Regions from separate parts of the Sporosarcina sp. resist genome, predicted to be linked through region 2. Evidence: riboswitches for the same ligand, from Rfam matches in the RefSeq annotation. Region 2 holds a riboswitch; each other region holds the start of a gene.

Evidence for each region. A riboswitch is a leader RNA that binds a small molecule or an ion and turns the genes downstream of it on or off. The one in region 2 is predicted to bind S-adenosylmethionine.
Region 1: another riboswitch for S-adenosylmethionine. It lies ahead of H7992_RS02805 (bifunctional homocysteine S-methyltransferase/methylenetetrahydrofolate reductase); the one in region 2 lies ahead of H7992_RS22895 (O-acetylhomoserine aminocarboxypropyltransferase/cysteine synthase family protein).
Region 3: another riboswitch for S-adenosylmethionine. It lies ahead of H7992_RS02860 (methionine biosynthesis PLP-dependent protein); the one in region 2 lies ahead of H7992_RS22895 (O-acetylhomoserine aminocarboxypropyltransferase/cysteine synthase family protein).

Annotation. Positions count from the first base shown of each region.
Region 1 is NZ_CP060287.1:561,398-565,215, reverse strand. It holds gene metE (5-methyltetrahydropteroyltriglutamate--homocysteine S-methyltransferase) at 1-187, opposite strand, end outside; gene H7992_RS02805 (bifunctional homocysteine S-methyltransferase/methylenetetrahydrofolate reductase) at 233-2,104, opposite strand; SAM riboswitch class I at 2,264-2,372, opposite strand; gene H7992_RS02800 (hypothetical protein) at 2,812-3,009, shown strand; gene H7992_RS02795 (ABC transporter substrate-binding protein) at 3,277-3,818, opposite strand, start outside.
Region 2 is NZ_CP060287.1:4,767,749-4,771,566, forward strand. It holds gene H7992_RS22895 (O-acetylhomoserine aminocarboxypropyltransferase/cysteine synthase family protein) at 18-1,307, opposite strand; SAM riboswitch class I at 1,433-1,548, opposite strand; gene H7992_RS22900 (glycerol-3-phosphate acyltransferase) at 1,694-2,329, shown strand; gene H7992_RS22905 (aspartate aminotransferase family protein) at 2,392-3,750, opposite strand; gene H7992_RS22910 (CoA-acylating methylmalonate-semialdehyde dehydrogenase) at 3,791-3,818, opposite strand, start outside.
Region 3 is NZ_CP060287.1:575,925-579,742, forward strand. It holds gene metC (cystathionine beta-lyase) at 1-160, opposite strand, end outside; gene H7992_RS02860 (methionine biosynthesis PLP-dependent protein) at 157-1,278, opposite strand; SAM riboswitch class I at 1,356-1,462, opposite strand; gene fetB (ABC transporter permease) at 1,540-2,295, opposite strand; gene H7992_RS02870 (ABC transporter ATP-binding protein) at 2,292-3,023, opposite strand; gene H7992_RS02875 (PadR family transcriptional regulator) at 3,173-3,520, shown strand; gene H7992_RS02880 (DUF2812 domain-containing protein) at 3,510-3,818, shown strand, end outside.

The DNA of each region.
Region 1 (3,818 bases), 880 kb from region 2:
CAACCGGAATTAGATCAACACCGAATTCTTTTTGTTTCTGTAGACTTTCTAAACGAAGCGTTTCCGTTGTTTTCAGTAGCTGTTCTTCTGATGTTGCCCCATTCCAAAAACTTTCCAACGCCCTTTTCCATTCACGTTTTCCACCGATTCTTGGATATCCACTAGTTGAACTTTGTACTTTTACCATTGTATGTTAGCCCCTTTATTTTTTATTGTATTTTTTCAACCTGTTTTAATACACGATACTCTCGGTTTGGACCACCTCCCTTGCTACAATCACGTCCACTTTACCGTGTATATACTCCGTCAAATTCACAGTCATGTCATAGCGCATAAAGGGAGTGATTAAATAGATGCCATGAAAATGCTCCAGCGCCACATCGATCAATTCTTTCGAAACCTCTAAACCTTCTTTCGTAGACTGCTCACGATTACCATCAGATAAAGCCATTCTTGCACGTACTTGATCCGTCAACTTAATGCCTGGTACCTCATTGTGTAGAAATTCGGCATTTTGCGATGAGGTCAGCGGCATAATTCCGATATAAATTGGCGTCTCAATATGTTTTGTTGCCTCGTATACTTCTATTATCTTCTCCGTGCTATAGATAGGCTGGGTAATAAAATAGTCGGCTCCTGCTTCTATTTTTTTCTCTAATCTCTCCACAGCACGATCTAAATGACGCACGTTCGGATTAAAGGCCGCTGCCACAGTAAAGGATGTTTTCTGTTGCAATGACTTTCCAGACTTTGAAATGCCCTCATTGAATTGCTTTATGAGTTGAATCAATTCAAAGGATGTCACATCGAAAACGGATGTTGCTCCGGGGAAATCACCAATTTTCGTAGGGTCCCCCGTAATCGCTAGCAATTCAGTAATACCCAGTGTGTGTAATCCCATGAGATGTGACTGTAATCCAATTAGATTGCGATCTCGGCATGTAATATGGACCAAAGGTGTTGCACCAATCTTTTGTTTAACAAGAGAAGCCATTGAAGCGTTGCAAATTCTTGGCGTCGCTAGGGAATTATCAGCCAGTGTAATGGCATCCACGCCTGCATCCTTTAACGCCTGAGCCCCCTCAAAGAACTTGCCCGTGTTTAAATGTTTGGGCGCATCAAGTTCAACAATTATCGAATGTCTTTTTCTCACTGTTTCAAGCAATGTTGGGGGTTGAGATTCCTTCAATTCAGACTCCACAACCTCTGTCTTTACCTCCTTCTTCTTAACAAGCTTTTCTTGAATTGGTTCCCGAATTGTAAGTCCTTTCACTAGGGCCCTAATATGTTCTGGCGTCGTCCCACAACATCCTCCTATTAAACTAACTCCTGCCTTCCGAAAACTCAGTGCGAACTTCTCGAAATATTCAGGCTCATTTTCGTAAAAAAGTTTCCCATCCTTATATCCTGGATAACTAGCATTCGGATACACCGAAAGTAAAGCACGCTTCATCAACGGCACAGTTTCTAGAGACTTCAGCATATGGTGAGGGCCAAGGCGACAGTTAATGCCTACTATATCTGCACCTAAATCCTCCAACTGCTGTAAGGCATCTATGAGCTCTATCCCATTTTGGAGCACCCCCGCCTCATGCATTGAAACATTCGTAATAATCGGGATATCTGTCTCCTCACGTGCAATTTTGAGCACGGTTGTTAATTCATCAAAATCGTAATAAGTTTCTAAAAGTAGGCCGTCCACTCCCTCAAGAAGTAAGCAATATAGTTGTTCCCTAAAACTGCGCTTGATTTCATCCTTTGTTCCAATGGATGTTCGAGATCCATGAATACCCCCGATAGTTCCAAGGACGAACGTATTTTTACCCGCTGCGTTTTTCGCAATTTGAACTGCGGCTTTATTTATCTTTTTTACACTGTCCTCTAACCCATGACGTGCTAACTTGATATAATTCGCACCATACGTATTAGTTTGAATAATATCCGCACCTGCCTCTATATAGGCTTGGTGGATGCGAAGCACTTGATCTGGATGTGTCAAGTTCAGCTCTTCAAAACAAAGATCCACACCGTGAGAATAAAGTAGAGTTCCCATTGCACCATCACCGATCAAAATTCGTTCTTTCATAGTATCTAGTAAATTCACGACTATCACTTGCTCCTTTCACTTTCCCAAAGTCCCGTTCCGGAAACTCTCTTCATCATTCTTCAAAATATGTTACTTAATGGGAAAATTAGTTAAAATAAAAAGAGCCTCTTCCTATGTTGAATAAAGGAAGTAGACTCTAAATCTGAATAAGTCTTCTCCTCATCTACCAAGTCGTGTTATCAACTTGCTGGAATTAGCACCATGCCATAAAATGGCGGTTGCTGAGGTGTCATCGGGCCAGTCCCTATACCTCTCTAGATAAGAAAAACTATTAAATTGGATTTGCTTAGTTACGTTATTACAGACTTTACATCATTGTTGGAAAATTAGCAACACCTTTTTGGAAAGTAATTAATTTATTTCACAGATTCAGACTATTGCTTGTCACTTTAAACAACATAGTTGCTAAACAGCCTTTCGCCATCCTTCATTTAAATTCTTACGTCCCTCTTAGCTTAAATAGGTCAATCAAGGTACCAATAAGTCACTTCTGTCAATTGATCCTTTTCCAGAATTGATTGCGTAACCCGCCGCTCTTGCTCCCCCATCCTAAGTGAGCTAAATGCACATAATAATAATATTAATAATGAGTCCATTAACCACTGTCCCCTCTGTAACCCTGCATATAATAAACTATAAGAACAATAACGAACGACCCGTTTACTCAGTTGTTGTTCCCATCAAATTGAAGGGAGGTCATTGACTTGAAAACTTCCTTGGGCATCTGGATTGGTTGGTTAGCAATAATTTTAGCGGCTATAGGGTTCTTTTATGCTCCTTATTGGTTAGGTGGTGGCGCACTCGTTTTAGGCTTAGTCTGTTTAGCTTCTCCACAAAAAGCATTGGCATGGATTTCAATCCTGCTTGGAGCCATCGTATTATTAATCACGATGTTCCAGTAGCCGGATAATTAATGATACTTCAAGGTATGTTTGGGCTCCTACCATACATACCTTTTTTATTTGATTTGTATGCTTACGATTTACTAGTTAGTTTTTTGCAGTTCGGCCACATCAGAACACCAAAACGTCGTTTGTGATAAAGTATCCTAAAGAAGACGCAGCTGAACAGTAAATTATGTATAAAAAAACAGCCCAGTGAAGCGAGTAAATATCGCATCATCGGGCTGTTTTCTGTTTTCATCTTTTTATTATTTCATTCCATTTAAATTACTTTTTCAAGAAATACTCCTCAATATCATCCAGCATTAAGTTCGCTGCTAATACACCACCAGCAGTGTTCCAAATGATGTCATTTACTTGTGAGACGTTTCCACTTTTCGCGACATTTAGATTTTTAAATAATGGATCCTCAATCCAGTCGTTTGTAAGCTTCGTAGCTTCGTTATCTCCAGTTTCATAAGTGAAGTAAAAGAGCACATCGCCATCCATAGCTGGAATACGTTCTTTCGTGAGGCCTTTTTCAGCAAAATCGTCCACATCTTGTCCATCTGCGCGCGCAAATCCAAGTTGATCTAGAATCACACCCGAGAAGGAATCTTTATGGTAAATGCGTACATCTCCCGCCATAAAGCGAACCATTGATATTTTTTTATTTGTTTGATCCCCTAATTCAGTCTTGATTGTTTCAACGCGATTATTGTATGCACCTAATACCTCGTTACCTTTTTCTTCTTGATTTACTGCTTTCGCATATAATTTAAAGTTTTCCTGCCAATCCCCGCGAAGCGTTTCTGCAAAAACAGTTGGGG
Region 2 (3,818 bases):
TTCTTGTCACCAAAAAATTATACTGTTACTGGTACCGCTAGTTCGATTGCTTGTGCAAGGTCTGCAATAATATCTTCCGCGGATTCAAGGCCCACCGATAGTCTAATCAATTCTTCAGTCACACCTGATTTTTTCAAGTCCTCAGGCCCAAGCTGCTGATGCGTCGTTGAAGCTGGATGGATAATTAGTGATTTTGCATCCCCAACATTCGCAACATGCGACCAGATTTTGACGTTATCAATCACGTTCCGGCCTGCATCCCGTCCACCTTTAATACCAAATACAATAATGGAACCGAAGCCGTTTTTCAAGTACTTTTTCGCAAGGTCATAAGATGGGTGATCTTCGTTGCCTGTATATGTTACCCATTCGACAGATGGATGTTTTTTCAAGAACTCCGCTACTTTAACGGCATTTTCATTATGTCTTGTCACACGCAAATGCAGTGTTTCAAGTCCTTGGAGGAAATTAAATGCACTATCTGGATCTAAGCAAGGTCCGAAGTCACGCAATAGTTGAACGCGTAGTTTAGTCGCAAATGCCGCCGCTGCTGTATCAATTCCGTAACGGAGACCATGATATGACGCATCAGGCTCTGTGAAGCCAGGAAACCTCCCTTGCGTCCAGTCAAATGTACCCGCATCAACAGCAACTCCACCGATCGTGGTACCGTGTCCGCCAATCCATTTTGTAGCGGAATGGATGACAACATCCGCACCAAATTCGATAGGATTCGAACCATATGGCGAAGCAAATGTACTATCAATAAGAAGCGGTAGACCGTTTTCATGCGCAATGTCCGCAACCGCTTCAATATCGAGTACATGAAGACTCGGGTTACCGATTGTTTCTGCGAATATTGCTTTTGTTTTATCTGTAATTGCTGCACGGAAGTTTTCAGGATCTGTTGCATCGACAAACTTTACATTGATACCGTAGCGCGGAAGTGTAGCGGCGAATAAATTATAAGTACCGCCATATAAGTTGCTTGCTGCGACAATTTCATCTCCAGCACCAGCTACGTTCAAGATAGAGAAAGCGATAGCTGCCATACCTGAGGAGAATGCAACTGCCGCCGTACCACCTTCAAGAAGCGCAATACGCTCTTCAAAAACTGCAACAGTTGGATTTGTAATTCGTGTATAGATGTTGCCTGCTTCTTGTAGTGCAAATAGTTTTTGAGCATGTTCTGTATCACGGAATACAAAAGATGAGGTTCTATGAATTGGAACTGCGCGTGAACCTGTTACAGGATCCGGTTTTTGTCCACCGTGCAGAAGAAGTGTTTCGGGTTGAAGTTTTGTCATCGTCATTACCTCCAGAGTTTTTTTAGATGGATGTGATTGTAATGGGCGGAGACGTTAGGGGTATTTTTGGAATGAAAAATAACCCCCTTCGCTTAAGAAGAGGGTTACGCTTTCGCTTATTCCTCCCCTTATCTTTCAGACCGTTCGCACGAATCTGTAGGAAGTAGCACCTTTGCAAGTTAGTCACTTGCTGGTTGCCGGGCATCGCAGGGCCTATTCCCTCCGCCGCTCTTGATAAGAGTTTGTGATATTCAGTTTTCCATCTTGTGACATAGTATAGTAGATATCTCAATACTTTGTCAATAGTTTACCGAATAATATTTCTGAAACTTGTGTCTATGTGGAATGTTACACTTAGACTACCGTTATTTTAGGAGGAACTTGATATGTGGTTATGGATTGTAGGCGTGCTCTTATGGGGATATGCAGTTGGTTGCCTGCATGGATCAGTTGTTGCGCAGAAAATATCCGGCGTTAACTTGAAAGAAACCGGTGTGAAAAATGCCGGTGCCTCGAATGCGACCATTGTTCTCGGGAAGAAGTTCGGCGCATTAGTTGCAGTAATCGATATCAGTAAAGGTGCAGGAGCTGTCTTACTTGTGCACTATTTCGCAGAAAACGCAGGATTTTCAGAAGCCTTTGTGGCTTTACTTTTATTTCTTACAGCCGCCGCAGCCGTTATTGGCCATAACTTTCCATTTTATATGAACTTTAACGGCGGAAAAGGAACAGCGACAATAATTGGTGTACTGCTTGCAATCGACTGGCAGATCGGGCTCATTGGTTTTGCATTATTTGTCGTCGTAGCGCTAGTAACAGACTTTCTCGTGTTTGGTGTGCTGATGCTCTACGTCACGCTCATCGCGATGGCAGTATTGGCAGACGGATACTGGCCAGTCGTAATAGCAACTTTGTTATTTGCAATCGCCATTTGGAAACATCTCGAGAATTTTCAGCGTATGAAAGAGCGTAGCGAGAAGCGCGTTTCAATGGTCTTTAGAAAAAATAAAACCAAAAACTGAGGACCCCTATAATTGGAGGTTCTCCGTTTTTGGTTTAGCAAGATTAAAAATCTCATCCTAACTCATGCATTTTCATTGAACACTTTCTTCATAACCGCAATAATAAAGTCCACGTCTTCATCGGTACAAGACAGCGGTGGGCTTAGCGCTAGAATATTGTTATAGCCAGCAACTGTATCGCCGTTCCTTCCAATAATAAGTCCATTCGCCTTACATTCGCCAATGATTTTCGCAACACGGGCGTTTGCAGCAGGTTCTTTCGTTTCTTTGTTCTCTACAAGTTCAATGCCTAACAAGAATCCGAGCCCGCGAATATCGCCAACAAAAGGATGATCCAATAAGCAAGCCAACTCTTTTCGAAGGCGCTCGCCAAGCTCAGCCGACCGTTCAACAAGATTTTCTCTCTCAATGATTTCAAGATTCTTCAACGCGACTGCACAAGCCGCAGGATTCCCGCCAAATGTATTAACATGCCGGAAATGACTGTTATCTTCTCCTGTATCGAACTTTTCATAAATATCTTTTCGAATAGCCGTAACCGAAAGTGGCAAGTAAGCGCTCGTTAGTCCCTTTGCCATCGTAATAATGTCCGGTTTCAACTTAAAATGCTGATGACCAAAGTCTTTCCCAGTTCTGCCGAATCCACAAATGACTTCATCAACAATTAGCAGTACACCGTGGCGTGTACAGATTTCCTGAACCTTTTCCAAGTAGATTGGATGTGGGATGAGTATACCGCCTCCTGTAATAAGCGGTTCCATAATAATCCCAGCGATTGTTTCCTTCTGTTCCCAAATGATTTTCTCTTCAAACTCTTGGGCACGTTGTATGTTGTACTCCTCAATTGACTGTCCCGCAGGTCTGCGGTAATTGTCCGGAGGGGCGATGTGCAAGAACCCCGGTGCAAGTGCCTCATACTTGTATTTCCGCAGTGCTTGCCCTGTTGCTGCCAGTGCCCCCATGGAGCTCCCATGATACGCACGATAGCGGGAAATGAATTTGTAGCGTGACGGTTCCCCATTTTGCTGATGGTATTGACGCGCAAGTTTAAACGCTACTTCGTTCGCATCGGATCCGCTGTTTGAGTAAAATATTTTATAGTCACCACCAAGCATTTCATTCAACTTTTCTGCAAGCAGAATAGCAGGCTCATGACTTTGGGTCATCGGTGCATAGGCCATCTTTTTCATCTGATCATAGGCAGCTTGCGCTAGCTCCTCACGACCATAACCGACATTCACACACCATAGTCCAGACATTCCATCTAGATAACGATTGCCATTATGATCTGTAATCCAAGCTCCTTCCCCACTCTCCACTACCATTGGTGGGTTCTTTTCATTATAGGAAGAAATATGGTGCCAAACGTTCTCCCGGTCCTTTTCAACTAATGACCCTGTAGTCTCTTTTGCTGTAGTCATCTTCTCTACCCCCTCCTAATTTCACGATTAATTTCTGGTATTAGTGACGCGCAGTCAACATTTTCTTC
Region 3 (3,818 bases), 900 kb from region 2:
AACGGCTATAATCATACGGCCCGAATGCATCGAAGCTTTCCTGATGGAACGTTGAAGATAAGTAGATAGGAACGTTGACAGCACCTGTTTTTTGTTCGTAATCTCCGCGGGTCGAAGCATGGATAATAGTCGTTTCCAACCGTTCTTTATTCAAACTCATCGTTGTAGCACCCCGCTATTCAAAGTTGCAAACACTTGCTTCAAATCTGCGATCAAATCGTCAGCCTTTTCGACTCCGACAGAGAAACGTAAAAGTCGGTCGCAGACGCCACGTCGTATTCGTTCTTCACGAGGAATATCGGCATGTGTTTGCGTTGCAGGGTAAGTGATGAAACTTTCCACTCCACCAAGACTTTCCGCAAATGTAATGAGCTGCAGATTTTCAAGGAATGGCCCGACCGATTCACTATCGTTCAGCCGAAATGATAGCATTCCACCTTTTCCTGGATAGAGAACGTCCGTAACAAGTGGTTCATCTTTCAAATAATTGACGATTATTTTCGCGTTTTCATCATGCTGTTTCATTCTTAAATGCAGTGTTTTCAGCCCTCTGATGATTAGCCAAGAATCGGAAGGGGAGAGGACTGCGCCGATAGCATTATGGTTGGCGGCAAGTTGTTCGCAAAGTTTTTCACCTTTTGCAACGACAAGTCCCGCGAGGACATCGTTATGTCCACCGATATATTTCGTTGCGCTGTGCATGACAATGTCAGCCCCGAATTCAATCGGTCTCTGGAAATAAGGCGTTAAAAATGTATTGTCAACAATCAACAGTAAATCATGCTTTTGAGCCAGTTCTGCATACTGCCGAATATCAAATTCTTGCATGAGTGGATTGGTCGGTGTTTCTATGAAGAGCGCTTTTGTCTTCGAAGTGATCAACTTTTCGGTCTCGTTCACATCGGCGAAACTCGTATACGTTGTACCGATTGAATAAACGTCGGAATACTGTTCGAGCAAGCGATATGTGCCACCGTAAATATCTTCTGGGACAATCAATTCATCTCCAGGACGGAACAGCGTTAAGATAAGCTGAATCGCCGCCATACCAGAACTGCATGCATACCCTGCATCACCGCTCTCTAAGTTTGCAATTCCATCTTCCAATATGGAGCGGGTTGGATTTTTTGTCCGTGTGTAGTCGTAGCCAGTCGATTGACCGAGCCCCTTATGTTTGTACGCAGTTGATAAATAAATCGGAGGGTTGACAGCGCCCGTCTTCGGATCACTGTTGTTGCCTAATTGGACTAGGATTGTATTCAAACTTTGTTTTGTCATTGTAGTCACCCTTTTCTTTTAGATTACAAAAGGGGACCCTCTATAAGAAGAGGGTCCCCGAAATATCGTAGACTATCTTCTTATCTTCTAGGGAAATGAACACCTAAAGGAATTAGCACCGTACCTGAACAGGCTGGTTGCTGAGACGTCATAGGGCCAATCCCTCGGTCTCTCTTGATAAGAATCAAATTATGGAATTATGTGAAAAGAACAATTTCAATAACTTTATCATGACATGGAAAATAAAACAAGAGCGAATTATTAAAATCTGTCTTTCAGCAGCTGCATCCGTTGATTGAATAGACTTGGATATGATAAAAAGCCAAGCAATACACTTGTCACTGCAGCGGTCGTCAATAATAGGAATATGATGAGCAATTGGAACTGAACCGCTTGGATGGGGTCCGCACCTGCGATGATTTGACCACTCATCATACCTGGAAGTTGAACCAAGCCCATTGTCTTCTGACTTTCGATTGTCGGGATCATGCTTGCCTTGATTGCGTTGATGAGTTGTCTATGAATGGCCTGTTTTGGCGTTCCACCGAGAGAAAGGATGAGTTCGGTTTCATCACGATGCGTTTCAATCTCAGCTGTGAACCGGTTAAGGAATAGGATTGATAGCACCATTGAGTTGCCAATCACCATGCCGCTAATTGAAATGATGTATTGTGCGGTTGGCGGTACGATTTGAAAGCCTAGTAGAATACTCTGGGTTAGTACTTCTACAAAAAGTAATGTGACCGCGATTTTCCAAGTGATTCCCTTGATTGCTTTTCCTTTCTTACGGGTGTTTTGTGTTGCCGCTGCAATCATTAATGTAACCATTAACAAAATGTACAATATGTTTTCAGAATCGAAGACAAATTTAAGAATATAGCCGACCATAAGCAATTGGATAATGGACCGAATTGTCGCAATGATTGTGTCTTTTTCCAAATCTAAACGTAGAGTCTTTGATAGTAGTAAAGGTATGATTACAAATATAAGTGTAATGGATAACGTAAGATAGCTCATTCTACGCCTCCTTGCACAAACTGCTTCACAAATTCATTTGTTGGTGATTTCAATAAGTCACTTTCGCCAGTTTCAATGACTTGACCATTCATTAGAACCCAAGTGTAATCTCCAATTGATAAGGCTTGTTCTAAATTATGTGTTATCCAGATGATGGTTGTGCCATACACCCGGTTAATCTTGACGATTAATTCTTCGATTTCATGTAAAGATGTTCGGTCCAAGGCGGATGTGATTTCATCCAGTAATAGGATTTCAGAGCGGTTGATTAGTGTGCGAGCAATGGATACTTTTTGACGCTGACCACCGGATAATTCATTGGTTTTACGATGTAAAAATTGCACATCTAATCCGACGTCTTCTAGAATTTTAATGGCATCCTGTTCAGGCAATTTTTTACCTTGAAGTTCCATAGGGAGAGCTAAGTTATGATAGACGGTGCCTTTAATCATTGGTGCGCTTTGAAGTGCGATTCCGACATGGCGGCGTAGTTCAACGGGTTCATATGTGGAAATGAGTTTATCGTGAATGAAAATATCTCCTGAAGTAGATGAGATCAGCCCGTTACATAATTTAAGCAATGTTGTTTTTCCTGCTCCAGAAGGGCCGACGAGCGTTGTGATTTTCCCTTCCGGAAAGGAGCCCGTAATATTTTTTAAAATATGTACGTCACCAATGGAATAATTGGCGTCATGAAAGTGTAGGGCGGGTTTATAAAAATTGGACATTACATTCTCTCCTACCAGTTTCTTATTTATAATAATTCTAATCTAGGTAGTTTTGTCATGCAAGGAAAATCTATTGCAATTCCAAAAAATGTTTGTTACTATATCGTTAATCGATATAGCGATAAGCGATATAGTGAGAAGGTGAAAGAATGATAAAACAGCCAGAAAGTTTTTTACCATTGTCGCAGGCAACATATTATATTTTACTGTCCTTAAGGGAAGTACGTCATGGATATGCCATTATGCAGGACGTAGAAAAAATAAGTCGGGGGGAAGTTACAATGGGTCCCGGGACATTATATGGAGCACTAGGAAAATTAGAAAAGCAGAAAATCATTCAAAAAGTAGACATAGATGATGCAGAACGCCGCAAGTATAATCAGCTGACACCCTTAGGTAAAGAAGTGCTTCAGCTTGAGTTTAAGAGGCTTGAATCACTTGTGAAAAACGCCAGGAGCATCATAAAAGAAATGGAGGGCGAAGAAGATGACTGTTAAAAGGTTCAAGATTTTTCTTGCTTCAAGTGTTGATAAAGAAGAGCAGTGGCTGACGGATATGTCACGCCAAGGATTTCATTTTAAAAAGTATGGATTATTTACCTATACCTTCGATGAAAATCCTAATGAATCATATGTCTATCAAATTGATTTCCGGGATGCGAATGAAGAGTATATGCAACTATGTAAAGATGCCGGTTGGCAATATGTAGACAGCGCTCTAAAGCAATTTCATTATTTTCGTACAGAAGCAAATGAGTCAGGGGTAAAAAAGATTTACTCTGATGGTGAGTCAGTA